DNA from 4 places in the Paenibacillus konkukensis genome. Region 1 is predicted to be linked to each of the others. Evidence: riboswitches for the same ligand, from Rfam matches in the RefSeq annotation. Region 1 holds a riboswitch; each other region holds the start of a gene.
What was found. Region 1 has a riboswitch for cobalamin ahead of nrdI (class Ib ribonucleoside-diphosphate reductase assembly flavoprotein NrdI). Riboswitches for the same ligand answer to the same signal wherever they lie in the genome.
Positions count from the first base shown of each region.

Region 1 (4,210 bases):
GGTTTTCGGCCTGTCCGCCGGCAGGTTAAAATAAAATTCCGCTTCGCCTTGTAGCGGTGACTCTTCGAATTGTTTATAATAGCAATGACATGTTGGACACAGGAGAATGAGCGATGCAGGAAAACATACTAGTCATCGACGTCGGCAACACGAATATGAAGCTGGCGGTTTACGGCGGGACGAGCCTGAACCAATTTTGGAGAATCACTACGCAGCGCGATATGACTGCGGAAGAGCTGTGGATCGTGCTGCGCCAGTTGTTTGTCCGGAGCCGGTTCGATTATTCCGCTTTGGGAGGCGTCGTGATCAGCACGGTCGTACCGTTCCTATTGGCGGCGCTGCGCGAAGTTTCCCGTCGTCATCTGGGATTGGAGCCGCTTGTATTCGGACCCGGGATCAAAACCGGTCTCACCATCAAAACCGATCATCCCGCGCAGGTCGGATCGGACCGGATCGCCAGCGCGATAGCGGCCCTTCAGTTTTATGGCGCGCCCGTCATTGTGATCGGTCTCGGAACGGCGACGACGATCAATGTCGTGGACGACAAAAAGCAATTTCTCGGCGGAGCGATTTTGCCCGGCGGATTTATATCGGCCGAGGCGCTGTACCAAAATACGGCCCAGCTGCCTTCGGTGAATATTACTAGCCCCGAGAGGGGGCTTAGCCATGATACGTCGTCCAGCATGATGTACGGCATTGTGAACGGAATCGCCGGGCAGGTCGACGGGATCGTGACCAGAATGAAGGAAGAGACGGGACTGCCTTTTACGGTGGTCGCCTCGGGGGGCTTGTCGGAGCTGATCTCGCCCGAGTCGCGGACGATCCAGCACACGCATCCGGATCTTGTGCTCGAAGGCTTGCGCATCGCTTGGGAGTTAAACCGCTAGATGCCGGAAGCCCGCTGCCGAAAAAGACGAAGCAAGCGGAAACCGGCTGCGGAAGCGTCGGCGTTCGCCCTTGTCCCCGGATTTCAACCGGCATTTTCCGCATGGCGCGATCGGCGTTTTTACCGCATTTCTATAAGCAGTTTATAGCGAAGCCTTGCAAGGACGAACGACCGCGTTCAGGAGCAAGCAGCATGAACCCCGGCTCTCCTTTTGCCATAAGGCTTCTTCGCCTTGCCGGGAGCGGGGCGGCGAAAGATTGCGTCCGGTTTTGTGCAGAGTGGGACAAATGTATCATTGACAATCACAATATATTGAGGTACATTTAATTCTGCATTCTATATATTGTGCTGATCGGTGCTTTTCGCTTGTTTGAAGCGTTAAGCTTAAAAGGGAAGTCCGGTGCAATTCCGGCACGGTCCCGCCACTGTAAGGGAGGAGCTTCGCGCCAAAAGCCACTGGGATGATCAGCATTCCGGGAAGGCGGCGAGGAAGCCGGGATTCCCGAGTCAGGAGACCTGCCTATCAGTTTGCCACTACCTACGGAGAATAGGGAAGTGTCGGATTCGTACGTACATACGCTTACGGTTGATTGTTAACCGTAGAGCTTTTCGTCCAGAATGCGCATCCGGCTTCCGCCGAAAGAAGCGCTTTTTTTGTTGTTTAGGAAATTATGCGCGGCAATTTCCTGTGGAAATCCGGGGGCTCCCCCGAAAGTAATGTCTAACCATAGAACGATCCCAGCGGAATGGTTAGACGCCGATCCAGCTGAAGCTGGATGCGGACGGAATAAGCTTCAGAGCATCACGTCACTACCCTGGAAATTACTCTTGGTACCCCATTTCCATTGTCTGTGGTGCCGCGTAGCGGCATGGATGGCTTTTGGGGGATTTGTTCCTGCTCAAGAAACGGCTTCAGAGAAGCGTTTCACGTTTGCAGGATTTTGTCCTGCTGATTTTTTTTGATATGGCGCCAATCTATCAGAAATTTTGATAGGTTCGGAAACAGGAGAGGAGAACACCGATATGCTGATTGCTTACGACTCCAAAACCGGCAATGTGGAACGGTTCGTCGGCAAGCTGAATGTGCCCTCGGTCAAAATCGAGGAGAATATGACGATTGACGAACCGTTTGTGCTCGTCACCTACACGACCGGTTTCGGCCAGCCTCCTGAGAAGGTGCTTCATTTCCTGAAGCGCAACTATCGCCGCCTGGCCGGCGTATCGGCAAGCGGCAACCGCAATTGGGGGAACAACTTTGCCGTCAGCGCGGACCGGATCGCCCGCATGTACGGCGTACCGGTGCTGACCAAATTCGAATTATCGGGCACGTCCCGCGATGTAGAGCAATTCATGAAGGAGATGAGCGCGGTTGCGTCATATTGAATTAAACAATCAGTTGATGAGACGGGAAGACGACGGCTTCTTCCGGCTGGATATGGACCGGGAAGCGGTGGACGCATTTATGGAAGAGGTATTTGCCAAAAGCCAAACGTTCCTCTCCCATACCGATAAAGTAAAGCAAATGATCGCCCTTAACTACTACGAGAATGTGTACGAGCAGTACACCGAGCAGGAGGTCGAGGAAGTTTACAAGCTGACGCACGGCTACAATTTCCGGTTTTCCTCGTATATGGCGGCCTCGAAATTTTATACGGATTATGCGTTGAAGAGCAACGATCACTCCCGTTATCTGGAGCATTATCCGGACCGCGTGTCGATCGTCGCCCTGCATCTTGCGCAGGGCGATGCGGCGACGGCATTGACGCTGGCGGCGTCGATGATGGAACAGCGGCTTCAGCCGGCCACGCCGACGTTCTTGAACGCGGGCAAGAGCCGCCGTGGCGAGATGGTTTCGTGCTTCCTGCTGGAAGTGGACGATTCGCTGAACGCGATCAATTATACGCTTGCCACATGCATGCAGCTGTCCAAGGTCGGAGGCGGCGTTGCCGTCAACTTATCCAAGCTGCGCGGGCGCGGTGAGCCGATCAAAGGCGTGGAAGGGGCGGCCAAGGGCATCATGCCGGTGCTGAAGCTGATGGAGGACGCCTTCTCTTACGCGGATCAGATGGGTCAACGCAAAGGGTCGGGAGCGGCCTATTACAATATTTTCGGCTGGGACGTCATGGAGCTTCTCGACAGCAAAAAAATCAATGCCGACGAGAAAAGCCGTCTCAAGACGCTGTCCATAGGCTTGATCGTGCCCGGCAAGTTTTACGAGCTGGCGGAGCGCAACGAGCCGCTTCACGTGTTCGCTCCTTATTCGGTGTTCCGCGCCTACGGCCGGCATCTCGACGATATGGATATGGACGACATGTACGATAAGCTGCTTGCCGACGAGCGCGTAAACAAAAAGGTAATTATGTCGGCGCGCGACATGCTGGTGAAGATTGCCGCCATTCAGCTCGAATCGGGATACCCGTACATGATGAACAAAACGAACGCGAACCGGCAGCATGCGCTGAAGGCGCTCGGCAGCATCAAAATGTCCAACCTGTGCACGGAAATTTTCCAGCTGCAGGAGACATCGGAGATCGGCGATTACGGACAGCAGGACATCATTCGCCGGGACATCTGCTGTAATCTGGCCTCGCTCAATATCGTCAACGTGATGGAGCAGCGCAAAATCCGCGAGTCCGTCCACGAAGGCATGATCGCGCTGACGGCGGTCAGCGACATGACGACGGTAGCCAATGCTCCCGGCGTGGTCAAGGCGAACCGCGAGCTGCATTCGGTCGGTCTCGGCGCGATGAACCTGCACGGCTATTTGTCGAAAAACCATATTACGTACGAAAGCGATGCGGCCCAAGAATTCGCTCGCGCTTTCTTTATGGCGGTCAATTATTACTCGATCGAGAAAAGCATGGAGATCGCCCGCGAACGCGGCATAACCTTCGAAGGCTTCGAGCGTTCCGATTATGCGACGGGGGCCTACTTCGACCGATATACGAATACCGACTATCGTCCGGTTTCCGACCGCATCGGTCAGCTGTTCGAAGGGATGACGCTGCCGTCGCCCGCAGATTGGCTTGAATTGAAGGAAAAGGTGGCGAAGCACGGTATGTACCATGCTTATCGTCTTGCGATCGCGCCGACCCAGAGCATATCGTATATCCAAAACGCCACGTCGAGCGTCATGCCGATCGTTCAGCAGATCGAGACGCGCACATACGCTAACTCGACGACCTATTACCCGATGCCGTTTTTGTCCAGAGACAATGTGTTTTACTACAAATCGGCTTATAATATGAACCAGTTCAAGGTGATCGATCTGATCGCGGAAATTCAGCAGCACGTCGACCAGGGCATTTCCACCGTTCTTCACGT
Region 1 is NZ_CP027059.1:1,992,989-1,997,198, reverse strand. It holds gene SK3146_RS08645 (type III pantothenate kinase) at 114-887, shown strand; cobalamin riboswitch at 1,223-1,424, shown strand; gene nrdI (class Ib ribonucleoside-diphosphate reductase assembly flavoprotein NrdI) at 1,910-2,269, shown strand; gene nrdE (class 1b ribonucleoside-diphosphate reductase subunit alpha) at 2,256-4,210, shown strand, end outside.

Region 2 (4,210 bases), 3.9 Mb from region 1:
CCAGACCGTATGTAGGGACGATCAGATCGATTTTTTGACTGCCGCCTCCAAGCGCCTCGGCCGCAAGCTTTTTCGCTTCCGGCAAATTATACTCCGGCCTGATCTCCTTATAGAACGGCGACGTGACATTCAAAATGTTGACGGTAGATGTCGGGTATCCCAAGTACAGCTCCTTGACCAGCTGCTCGCGATCGATCGCAAGACTGAGCGCCTGACGCATCTTCGGATTGTCAAATGGCGGCTTTTTCCCGTTCGGGTGAATGTAGTGGGAAATCGTCGATTTCGTAGCGGACACCTCGAAGCGGTCGTCCTTGAGCAATTCTTTGGCCAGAGCCGGCGGAAGGGCTCCCAAATCCATAACGCCCATAATTTCCCCGGACTTGAGCGCCGCAAGCCTCGTGTCCGGATCTGGAATGACGCGAACGCGGATGCGCTTCGTCTTGGCCTTGTCGCCATAATACCCGTCATAAGCTTCGAGCAGGTCGAATTGATCCTTTTGATGCTCGATCAGCTTGAACGGGCCCGTTCCTTGAGGCAATCCGTTGAAGTCGCCTTTTTCATCGAAATTTTTGGGGCTATAGATCGGACTGGCAAAATTGACCATCGAATACAGCAGTGTCGGCTGCGGATTATCGAAGACAAGCTTGAAAGTCATCTCGTCCACTTTGACCACATCCTGAAGACCCGGATAGGCGCTTTTCACATCCAGCGTGTAAAAAGGAGAGCTCTTAGGGCTTACCTGCTTATACCGGTTGAAGTTAGCGATCACGGCATCCGCGTTCACCTTCTCTCCATCATGGAATTGGACGCCGTCGCGCAGCTTGAACGTCCATTCCTTGCCGTCCGCCGACATCGTCCATGATGTCGCCAGCTTCGGCGCAGGCTGCCCGTCTTCACCCGATGCCACCAGCGGCTCCCACACATAAAGAATCAGGCTCGTGTAGTACGCATCCTGAGGCCCCGGAGCCAAATCGCGGGGAGCGGCCAGCACGACTTCGCCTTGATTCGCCGCAGCGGATGCGGCTTCCGGGGTCTGCTGCGCTTGCGGCGCTCCTGCGCTGCAGCCCAGCAGACCGATCATGATGCACAGCCATAAGATTGATAATAAGTACGTTTTTTTCAACATGTTCGTTTGCCATCCTTCTTCTTGAATTCATCTTTACATTACTGCTTTGCCTTCCTGCGGGCGGCTTCCGTCTTCAGCAGGCCGGGCGTTCCGTGTCCGGTCGGAGTAAAAACTCCGTCTGCATAGCCGTAAACGGCACGGCTGGTTAGCGGATTGCCCCGATCAGATGCTCTCTGACGATCGCTTTGCCTATATCCGGGGTAATCTCTTTATACCAGACGCCTTGCGGGTAAACCGTCACGACGCAAGCGTCCTCGCAGCGGCCGTTGCACTGCGTCCGGGTCGTATGAATCCGGTCGTCCGCTCCATGCGCTGTAATCTCCTCGCGAATCGCCAACGTCACCGCGTCAGCATCTTTGCGGGAGCAGCTGCCCCCGTTGCAAATCAGTACATGATGACTCGTTTGCGATAAATCCCAGGTTGCCATAACCGCATTCCTCCTTCTTCCCGATTCGCAATCTGCAACGCATACCAAAAAAAGGCATCTTCACCCGATAGAAAATAAGGTAAAGATGCCCGTAACAGTCCCTGTGGACGCATGACGGCCGTCTTAACACTTCCCCATCTCCCGTAGGTCAAAGCAGTGCTGTCAGAACAGGCAGGTCTCCTGGCTCCGGAATCATACGTCGGCAGCGGCCTTCCCGATCCGGTTCGATTACCTGGATCAGTGACATGTTCGCTTGGACTACTCCGTTACAGTGGCGGGACCGCGTCGGTGTTGCACCGAACTTCCCTATTAAGCTCCGGTATTTACCGGAACACCCATTCCCACGATGTGTAATTGTCGTTAAACAACACTGATGATACACGAATATACGGTTTTATACAACACGAAACTGATAGTAACTAATAGTAATTATTACTATTAATATATAAGCAGCGGCGTCTTTTGTCAACAACGGGAGAGGACAACAGAGAGCAAAAAAAGTTTTCCGCTTGCTTAACCGTCATTTTTTCACCGCGTTTTTACGCATGCTGGTACGGGAACAAATCGCCCAAAAGCCATCCATGCCGCTACGCGGCACCACAGACAATGGAAATGGGGTACCAAGAGTAATTTCCAGGGTAGTGACGTGATGCTCTGAAGCTTATTCCGTCCGCATCCAGCCTAAGCTGGATCGGCGTCTAACCCTTCCTCTGGGATCGTTCTAGGGTAGACTTTACTTTCGGGGAGAACCCGGATATCCACAGGATATGGCTGCGCTTCATTTCCTAAACAGCAAAAAAGCCCGGATTTAGCCGGGCGCGGAGTATAAAACCGTGCCTGATTTGCCCATGCTAGTTAGATAAGGAGGTGAGAATCCATGGCGAGAGACGTAATGTGCGAAGTCAACTCCTGTAAGTATTGGGCTGCAGGCAATCAGTGCAACGCTTCTTCTATTTATGTAGTCAGCAATCACAACGATAAAGCCAGAAACTCGGCGGAAACCGACTGCAAAACGTTTGAATCGAAGATCTAATTTTTTTTCGGAAAGGCAGCCTATCGGGATATGGGCTGTCTTTTTGCTTGCTCAAATACAGTATAGCCAATAATGATAATTATTATCAGCCGATAATTATGCGCTCGTTCCCCTCTTCCCGCAGCATTTTTTCCTGCTTGAAGTCCGCGCCGGTGCCTGTACCGGACGATTTATGTTTCTGTATAAATTAGGCAAGGGCACAAGCCGCCGGCCGGCGATCGTCGTATACTATCTCAGATCATGAGAGGAGCTGATAGGTAATGGCATATCGTTCGCATAGACATTGTTGCCCGCCAGCGGATCCGATTATTACTGATCCGCGCAGAATAGTAAGAAACTTTTATCACCCGCAACTCGTTCAAGTCATTCATCCGGTTGAGGTTGTTAACCGCCACCATTGCGTGCCAGTCTACCAACATTCGATTTCGTACTGCGAAAAAGACGAATTTTGTGGCAGCGCTCATCCGTATTTCCGCAAAGATAACCTCTAATCCGCAGGTAACGGAGAATGCCCTCCGCTAAACGCCGGCTATCGGCGCCGAACGTTCTTGGGTATTCTTCCCTGAAAGCTATACTGGGGAGGTCTCTTGTCTGTACCCGCCCAGCTTAAAAACCGCCCGGAATATGAATCCGGGCGGTCGCTCTACATTTCACCGGGTGTTACGCCTCTCCGGGCGAACCGGCCTCGCTCCGCACTCCGCCACGGTACAAAGGCAGCATGACCAGAACACCGATGACGAACAAAACGGCAGCCGTTTCGTACATAGCTACGATATGAAACATGCTTTTCAGCCAACCTGACATGCTCATCGTCAACACCATTCCGCCCATAAAGAGCGGACTGAGAATCCCGTTGACCCGGCCTACATACGATTCTTCCGTATTGCTCAGAATCATCGTATTAATGCCGATCTGAATCGCCGGGAGCACCAAGCCGGAAACAAATTGCGCGCCGAGCGTCAGCCACAAGGACGTCGACAAGCCGGTTACCACCATGCCGGCCGCGCTTACGATCATCCCGATGACCAGCATCGTCTGCGGCTTGAAGCTTTTGGACATGGTCATCGCAAGAACGCCGCCGATGATCATCGCCACCCCGTTGGCGGTCATCAGCCATTGAATATTTTCCTTGGGCAAGCCAAGCCGCTCGGTCACCAGAAACACGCCTAACGGCTGGATCAAGCCGAGCGCCAGACCGGCCGTCAAGAAACAGCCGCCGAGCGTGCTCAGCACCTGCTTGGAGAGAACGTACCTGAAGCCGGCGGCCATCTCTTCTTTCAGCCTGGTAACCGGCTTATTCTCGGACGGCGCCGGGTCGGCGGGAAGAAACAACAGAACGGCGGCGGACAGCAAAAACGCGACCCCCATAATGAAAATAGCCGTCTGAATCCCGTAATGCTGGTAAACAAATGTCCCGAGAATAGGTCCCAGCACCATAAACAGGGCGAACATCGTCTGATAAATGGACATCCCCATCTGAATGAGCTCGCCGGGCACATGCGTTTTAAACAGGCGCATCCCGGACGGCTGCGAAAACTGCGATAAAATGGCGGAAACGAGCGTCGCGAAAAAGACCGCCTTCCATGTCGCAAACACAAGCGTGAGTAAAACAGCGAATACGGAA
Region 2 is NZ_CP027059.1:5,886,660-5,890,869, reverse strand. It holds gene SK3146_RS25670 (ABC transporter substrate-binding protein) at 1-1,126, opposite strand, end outside; gene SK3146_RS25665 ((2Fe-2S) ferredoxin domain-containing protein) at 1,272-1,553, opposite strand; cobalamin riboswitch at 1,707-1,907, opposite strand; gene SK3146_RS25660 (DUF1540 domain-containing protein) at 2,431-2,586, shown strand; gene SK3146_RS25655 (MFS transporter) at 3,247-4,210, opposite strand, start outside.
Region 2: another riboswitch for cobalamin. It lies ahead of SK3146_RS25665 ((2Fe-2S) ferredoxin domain-containing protein); the one in region 1 lies ahead of nrdI (class Ib ribonucleoside-diphosphate reductase assembly flavoprotein NrdI).

Region 3 (4,210 bases), 1.0 Mb from region 1:
AGCTGGCCGAGACGAGTGAGCAGGTCGTTCAGGAGGTCGAGAGGACGATGCTGTCGAACCTGAAGGGGACCCTCTCCGAAGACGTCCTGGATAAGGCGTTCGAGCAGTACGAGCAGCGGTTTGATCCGGAGTACGGAGGGTTTGGCGACAGGCCGAAGTTTCCTACTTCACATCATTTGTCATTCTTGCTTCGCTATTATCAGCGGACCGGCAAGGAGGCGGCGCTGCGGATGGCGGAGAAAACGCTGGATGCGATGTCCCGCGGCGGAATGTTCGACCATATCGGATACGGTTTTTCCCGTTATTCGGTGGATGAGCGGTGGCTTGTTCCGCATTTTGAGAAAATGCTGTACGATAACGCCCTGCTGGCCTGGACGTATATCGAAGCCTACCAGCTGACTGGCAAGGTGAAGTATGCGAGAGTCGCCGAGCAAGTGTTTACCTATATTTTACGAGATATGACGCATCCGGAGGGCGGCTTCTATTCGGCGGAGGATGCCGACTCCGAAGGGGAGGAAGGCAAGTTCTACGTATGGTCCCCCGATGAAGTCACAGACATCCTGGGGGCCGAGGACGGAGAATGGTACTGCGCCCTCTACGATATTACGGCGGAAGGCAATTTCGAGGGGCAGAGCATTCCGAACCTGATTGCACGCGATTTGGAGACGGCGGCCCGGCTTCAAGGGGGAACGGCCGAGCAATGGCAGGAGCGAGCGGAACGCTGCCGCCAGCAGCTGTTCCTTCAGAGGGAGCGGCGCGTTCATCCCGGCAAGGACGACAAAATATTGACCTCATGGAACGGTCTGGTCATCATGGCGATGGCCAAAGCGTATAAGGCGCTCGGCAATGAGACGTATTTGCAGGCGGCGGTCAAGGCGGCGCAGTTTATTATATCGCACATGAGGAGAGAGGACGGGCGCTTGCTGGCGCGTTACCGCGACGGCGAAGCGGCATATCTGGCGTATGCGGACGACTACGCGTTCCTTGTGTGGGGGCTGATTGAGCTGTACGAAGCGACGTTCGACCTGAGCTATTTGAAGCTGGCGCTTGAGCTGAACGCGCAGATGCTGGAGCTGTTCTGGGACGAACAAAGCGGCGGGTTGTATTTTTACGGCAGCGACGGCGAAGCTTTGTTTACAAGAAATAAGGAGATTTACGACGGAGCTTTGCCGTCCGGCAATTCGGTGGCGGCGATGAATTTGCAGAAGCTGGCCAAGCTGACCTATGATGCCAAGCTGTCGCGAATAGCGGATACGCAGCTCGCAGCGTTCGCCGGGGCGATCGAGCATTATCCTTCGGGGCACGCGATGTTCCTGATCGCGCTGGACATGGCCTACGGCCCTTCAAGCGAGATTGTCATTGCGGGAAGGCGCGACGCGATGGAAACGCAGCAGATGATCGAAGCGGCACGAAGCGGCTTCCGGCCGAATGCGCTGACGGTGCTGGTGCCGGCGGGCGAGGAAGGGGAAGAGACGGCGAAGCTCATTCCGCTCGTTCAGGACAAGCGGGCGATCGGGGGACGAACGACGGCTTATGTCTGCGTGGACTTCGCTTGTCAGTCGCCGACGGCGGATGTGGACGAGTTGGCCGAGCTGTTAGCTGATCCGATGGACGAGTAGCGGCGGAACGAATTTCTGCTTATTTACCGCGATGGCTCGGGTCAACACCTCTTCAGGTATTGCCATAAAAAGTTTGGACCTAAGCAGGAGTTTGTCTCCGGGCAGCGAATAACACATAAGTCTGTACTACATGAACTGCATATGGAATAGGATAAAACCGTAATCGACGTCTTGGAGCTTCGCTGTCCGGGCTGGTAGCAGGTTTTATCGCGGATAGAACGAAGGGCGGCGGCTCTCCTGCACATGGATGGCGTCTCGCTTGTTCATTTTGTCCGTACATTCCGTAAATTAGGTGCCTTTGTGAAGACAAAGGGTAACAGGGAATCGGGTGCAAATCCCGAGCGGTCCCGCCACTGTATACGGGGAGTTTCTTTCATCACGTCACTCGGGGTTAACCCACCGGGGAAGGCGAAAGAAGACAGCGATCCGTGAGCCAGGAGACCTACCTAATTTAACTATGCACCAAGAGTCCTTCGCGGAAAGGAGCGGTGTACGAATCGTGAAACGGCAGGAGCTTAAGCGCTGATGTCGTCTATTCATACGTACCCACGACCAATTCGAGACGGATTGGTCTTTTCTTGTTGCCCGCGAAACCAATCGATCAGGAGGTTGTATTCGCAATGAAAAGAAAAAAATGGATGAGCACGCTGCTCCTCGTCCTCGGGTTTGTGCTGTACTTCAGCGTCAACGAGCCCGAATCCGCTTATGCCATGCACATTATGGAAGGATTTCTCCCGATGGGATGGGCGATCTTCTGGTGGGTCGCGTTCATTCCGTTCTTTGTCCTGGGGCTGCGCGCATTAAGGAAAATTACGAAGGAGACGCCGGAGCTGAAGATTATGCTGGGGTTAGCCGGAGCGTTTACGTTCGTGCTGTCTGCGCTCAAGATTCCTTCCGTTACGGGAAGCAGCTCGCATCCGACGGGGACGGGCCTCGGTGCGGTCATGTTCGGCCCGCTGCCGATGAGCGTGCTCGGGTCGATCGTACTGCTGTTCCAAGCGGTGCTGCTCGCGCACGGGGCTTGACGACGCTGGGAGCGAACGCCTTCTCGATGGCCTTGGCCGGTCCGGTCGTCGGTTATTATGTGTATCGCTGGATGATGAACGCCTCCGGCAAGCAGAAGCTGGCGATTTTCACGGCGGCGGCCCTGGCCGACCTGTCTACGTATGTCGTCACTTCGCTGCAGCTGGCGCTGGCATTCCCGGCGGAGCAGGGAGGCATTGCAGCTTCGTTCCTGAAATTCGGCGGCATCTTCGCCATAACGCAAATTCCTCTCGCGATCAGCGAGGGCTTGCTGACCGTATTGATCTGGAATTGGCTGCAATCTTACAGCACCAATGAGCTGGCTCTGCTGCAGCGCCAAATGAAAGGAGTCAAAGAATCGTGAAAAACAGTACGAAATGGATTCTCATCGCTGTGGTGTTATTGGCCGTTCTTCCGCTTCTTTTCGTAAAAGGAGAATTCGGAGGAGCGGATGACGCCGCCGAGGATATGATCAAGACGCTTCAGCCGTCTTACGAGCCGTGGTTCTCGTCGCTGCTGGAGCCGCCGCCGGAGACGGAGAGCATGCTGTTCGCCTTGCAAGCTGCGCTCGGATCCGGATTTATCGGGTACACGATCGGCTTGTTCAAAGGAAAATCCGCTAAATCCAAGACGCAATGATTCGAACGATCGATGTTCTATCTTACAATAACAAGCTGCGGATCGTACCGCCCATGTGGAAAAGCGGCTTCGCCGCCGCTCTCGTCTTCCTCGCCTACCTGACGCATCCGGTCGTTGAGCTCGCGCTATTCGGCTGGATGCTGGTGTGGACGATCGGGTACGCGAAGATTCCGCTGCGCTATTACGGGGCGTTTTTAGGCGCCTCCTGTCTGTTTTTTATCGGGAGCCTGCCTGTGCTGCTGCTGGAAATTGAACCGGCGGGCTCCGCGCAACAGATGACGCATGGCATCATAGTAGGCGCTTTTTCCCATATGACCTTGTATTTGAACTGGAACGGACTCCATCTGGCGATGAAGCTCTTCGTCCGCATTCTCGCCTGTTTGTCCGCGACGCTGTTTCTGATCTTGACGACGCCGATGACGGAGCTGTTCCAGGTCATGCGCAAGCTGCGCGTGCCTCATTTGGTGCTGGAGTTGATGTTGATAACGTACCGCTTTTTATTTTTGCTCGCCGATACGGCGCACGATATTTATGTTGCGCAGCGGGCGCGTGGAGGACAGCAGGGCTTTCGCGGCAGATTGCAGGATACGGCCGTTCTTGTCGTGCGGCTGTTCGGCAAGACGATGCAGCGTTACCAGGGGCTGGCGAACGGGATGATCTCCAGGGGCTTTACGGAGGACATCCGGATGGCTCCCTATGAGGCCGAGCCGATGCCGGGGCGGTACAAGCTGGAGATGTACGGCGGCGTTGTTCTGCTCATCGCAGCGGAATGCTGGCTGAGATGGAGGGGGATGCGATGAAGCCGATTATGCAGGCGCAAGAGGTTGTTTACAGCTATCCCGGCACGGAGGCGAAGGCGCTTGAAGGGCTGACCTTAAGCATACCGGAAGGGAAGAAGACCGCGATCTGCGGTCATAACGGTTCCGGTA
Region 3 is NZ_CP027059.1:991,219-995,428, reverse strand. It holds partial or broken gene SK3146_RS04340 (thioredoxin domain-containing protein) at 1-1,619, shown strand, start outside; cobalamin riboswitch at 1,893-2,083, shown strand; partial or broken gene SK3146_RS04335 (energy-coupling factor ABC transporter permease) at 2,240-3,006, shown strand; gene SK3146_RS04330 (energy-coupling factor ABC transporter substrate-binding protein) at 3,003-3,281, shown strand; gene cbiQ (cobalt ECF transporter T component CbiQ) at 3,278-4,081, shown strand; gene SK3146_RS04320 (energy-coupling factor ABC transporter ATP-binding protein) at 4,078-4,210, shown strand, end outside.
Region 3: another riboswitch for cobalamin. It lies ahead of SK3146_RS04335 (energy-coupling factor ABC transporter permease); the one in region 1 lies ahead of nrdI (class Ib ribonucleoside-diphosphate reductase assembly flavoprotein NrdI).

Region 4 (4,210 bases), 3.9 Mb from region 1:
CAGCTGCTTGAAGCAATCGACAGAATAGGGAATTTTATACGAAAATTGTAAATTCGACAAAAAAAGTCATTTCCATCCCAACTAAAAACTGGTATCTTTAATAGTATAGAAGTTTCATATCGTTGATCATTTATGAGACTTCCGAATCTAGAGATAGGCGTTAGGGGGGATGAAGAATGGCCTTTCCGGAATATCAGCTAAGACAGTACATCAATATCGGTTGGATTCGCGAGAATAACCAGCAGCCGAAGTGGATTTTTGGAAGAAAGAAACAGTCTTCTTCTACCGCTTCTTTAGAAGAAGAGATTTATAACCTGCGTCTGAAATTGGAGCAGCTGGTCCAGACCGAGAAGAGTTTGACCTCACCGAATGTTGTGGAGATCAGCATGCTGTTAGATCAAAAAATTAACGAATATATGAACCGTAGCAAGAGGGGCCGTTAGTCGGCTCCTTTTTTGTTTAGGAAATGAAGCGCAGCCATATCCTGTGGAAATCCGGGGTCTCCCCCGAAAGTAAAGTCTACCCATAGAACGATCCCAGAGGAAGGGTTAGACGCCGATCCAGCCTAGGCTGGATGCGGACGGAATAAGCTTCAGAGCATCACGTCACTACCCTGGAAATTACTCTTGGTACCCCATTTCCATTGTCTGTGGTGCCGCGTCGGCGGCATGGATGGCTTTTGGGGGATTTGTTCTTCGTCTTTTTGATAGACCGTCGGCATTTATGATATGATGGAGGGTAGTAACTGCAGAAGCGCGAGGCGTACCGTATGATGACTGTAAGGAGAGGGAACATGAGAGGAAAATTCATGCTAATCATGCTGTTGCTGCTGGTGCTGGCCGGCTGCGGCGGCGGACCGAAGTCGGATGTGCCGATCTTTATGATGGGCGCCAACGGGATTCCGACGGAGGTGGGAGATAAGCTGCAGACTGCGCTGCAGGCGAAGCTCGGACAAGCTCCGACCGTTAACGTGCAGACGGTTCCGATATTTTCGATGGAGAAGCTGATCGTGGAAATTGCTGCCGGAGACAACGGGATCATTGTTGTTCCTATGGAGCAGTTCAAGGCGATAGGGCAGCAGGGCGGATACGTCAGTCTGGACGATGCGGCCAAAGGCGAGGACTACCCGGAGGGCGTGCTCGACCTGCCGGTGGACGGCAAGGAAAGCGGAAAAACCGAGAAGCATCTGTACGGCATTCCGCTAGAGAAAACCAAATGGTTCACGGAGCAGAAATTGAATGGCAAAGACTTGGTCGCCTTCGTGCCGGCCAATGCGAAGAATCAGGATAAAGTGATGCAAGTGATCAAAGTGATTGCCGAGAAGTAAGGATCTAAGGCATAAACATCTTTATAGTATGTATCGAACAGGTGCCTGCCAAGGCCGAGAGCTTTGCAGGTTAAAAGGGAAGCCGGTGCAAGTCCGGCACGGTCCCGCCACTGTATATGGGAGCAAGCGCCTCCGCATGCCACTGTTCTTGGATGCAAGAATGGGAAGGCGAGGCGCTCCATCATGCCCATAAGTCAGGAAACCTGCCTGTTCGATGGAAGACCGGCCTTTCGAGGAAAAAGGGGTGTCGAGCGCATACGGTTCTCGCCTTTCAGGAGAGCCTGATTGCCGTTTGATCAATCGTGAGCCCTCTGGTTTCTCCGGCCGCCCCCGGAGCTCAGAGGGATTTTTCTTGTACGGAAGCAGGAAGCGAGCGCGCGGTAAGCGCGTGAAAATAAATTTGAGGAGCTAACACCGATAATGAAGAAAATCGTACAACGCATATCATCGAAACGTTGGCTGGCGGCAGCTTTGGGACTTGCTTTGCTGCTCGGCGCAGCCGGCTGCGGCGGAACGAACGAGGCGAAACAACCAGCTAAGGGCGAGCTCGTCGACCCTCCCAAGGCGGGGTCAGGGACGCAAGCATCGCCGGCTCCTACCGCCGCTCCGGCGGGCGGGGAGAAGAAGGCGACGGTTTATCCGCTGAAGGTCAAGGATGCGACCGGCAAAGAGTTTACGTTTGAAAAGGCGCCTTCCAAAATTGTTTCCGTTTCCCCGAGCGAGACGGAAACGCTGTTTGCCCTTGGGCTGGGCGACAAGATCGCCGGCGTGTCGGACTTCTGCGACTATCCCGAGGAGGCTAAGCAGAAGCCGAAAATGGGCAGTATCGTGAAGCCGAACGAGGAGGCGCTGATCGCCGCCAACGCCGACCTTGTGCTCTCCGGCGTATCGCTCAAGACGGCGGCCGTGGAGCAGCTGCGCGGGCTAAATATCAATATGTTCAAGGTCGAACCGAAGACGATCGACGATGTGATGAACAATATTTTGATGTTCGGGCAAATTTTCGATAAGCAGGAGCAGGCGGAGAAAGTGGTCGCTTCGATGAAAGCCGAGCGCCAAAAAGTAACGGATGCGGTCAAAGACTTAAAGCCGGAGCAAAAGAAGCGGGTGCTTATGGAGTTTTCCCCGGGCTGGACGGTCGGCAAGGGCGAGTTTCTCGACGAGCTGATCACGCTGGCCGGGGGCATCAACGTCTCCGCGGATATAACCGGTTATGCGCAGCTGAATGAGGAGAAGGTCATAGCGGATAATCCGCAGGTCATTCTGTACCCGAAAAATTTGATCGACGAAAATTCGAAGAAATCGCTGGATCAAATTATTAAGGAGCGCAGCAGCTGGGCTTCAGTGGATGCGATCAAAAACAATCGGCTGGCCGGAGTGGATAAGGACACGACAAGCCGCCCGGGTCCCCGCATTACCGCGGGATTGGTGGAGATAGCCAAAGGCATATATCCGGAATTGGTGAAGTAGTATGAAGCGGAAGCTGACGATGTGGGGAGGAGCGGGCATTCTGCTCCTTTTTCTTTCCGTAACGATAAGCTTGTCCATCGGGACGGTGCATGTGCCGCTGCGGGACGTCTGGGGGATACTCGCTCATCATCTGCCGGTGATCGGCGGTTCGGTGCAGGCGGATTGGCAGCCGGCGGCCGAGCAAATCATCTGGAAGGTGCGGCTTCCGCGCGTTCTGCTCGGCATGCTGGTCGGGGCCGCGCTGGGCATTGCCGGCGCTGCGTTCCAAGGGGTGCTGCGCAATCCGCTCGCCGACCCGTATACGCTGGGAGTATCTTCCGGGGCTTCCGTCGGCGCGGCCTTTCTCATTTTGTTCGGGCTGCAGTTTGCGCTATTCGGCGCCTGGACGGTGCCTGTCGTCGCTTTTGTCACGGGAACGCTTTCGCTCGTCACGGTCATTATATTGGCAAGAACGGACGGGAAGCTCCGAACGGAGACGCTCGTGCTGGCTGGGGTCGTGATGCAGGCGTTTCTGGGGGCGTTCGTCTCACTGATGGTGGCGATGTCCAAGCAGGTCATCAATGAAATCGTATTTTGGCTGATGGGCAGCCTTGCTATGCGGAACTGGTCGTATTCGCTGATTTTGCTGCCGTATTTGACTGCCGGCGCGCTGGTGCTGCTCGGCTTCGGCCGGGCAATGAATTTGTTTGCGCTCGGCGAGCGGCAAGCTTCTTATCTCGGCGTTCACGTGGAGCGGACCAAGCTCATCGCGCTTGCGGCGGCAACGCTAATTACCGCCGCGGCGGTATCTGTATCGGGAGTCGTCGCGTTCGTCGGCCTTATCGTGCCTCATCTGCTGAGGCTTCTGGTCGGTCCGGATTATCGCCTGCTGCTGCCGTTATCTTTGATCGGCGGCGCGTTCTATGTGCTGTGGGCGGATACATTGGCGCGGACGCTGCTTAGTCCAACGGAAATTCCGCTGGGCGTGGTGACGGCGTTTATGGGCGCTCCGTTTTTCGCGTATTTGCTGAAGCGCGGCAAGCGGATGTCCAATTCTTAGTGTACATCGGCATACTTCGATCACAAGGAGGCTAACGAATGGAGACGGGAGCTCGGCAAGAGCTGATTCGGGTGCAGCATGCGGCCATCGCTTATCATGAGCGGCCTGTGCTGGAAGATATCAGCTTCGCGGTTCACACAGGGGAGTGCTTCGGCGTTATCGGGCCGAACGGCAGCGGCAAGTCGACCTTGCTGAAGCTGATCTCCGGCGTGGAGAAGCCCGGTGCGGGCAGCGTGCTGCTGCAGGGCCAAGAGGCGCATACTTACCCGCGCAAGCCGCTGGCGCGCTGGACGGCGGTGCTGCAGCAGGATGCGCTTCCGGCTCTCGGCTTTACGGTGCGGGAGATTATCGCCATGGGGCGCTATCCGTTCCAA
Region 4 is NZ_CP027059.1:6,065,304-6,069,513, forward strand. It holds gene SK3146_RS26380 (aminotransferase class I/II-fold pyridoxal phosphate-dependent enzyme) at 1-51, shown strand, start outside; gene SK3146_RS26385 (aspartyl-phosphate phosphatase Spo0E family protein) at 177-443, shown strand; gene SK3146_RS26390 (hypothetical protein) at 809-1,327, shown strand; cobalamin riboswitch at 1,350-1,552, shown strand; gene SK3146_RS26395 (ABC transporter substrate-binding protein) at 1,748-2,797, shown strand; gene SK3146_RS26400 (FecCD family ABC transporter permease) at 2,799-3,836, shown strand; gene SK3146_RS26405 (ABC transporter ATP-binding protein) at 3,875-4,210, shown strand, end outside.
Region 4: another riboswitch for cobalamin. It lies ahead of SK3146_RS26395 (ABC transporter substrate-binding protein); the one in region 1 lies ahead of nrdI (class Ib ribonucleoside-diphosphate reductase assembly flavoprotein NrdI).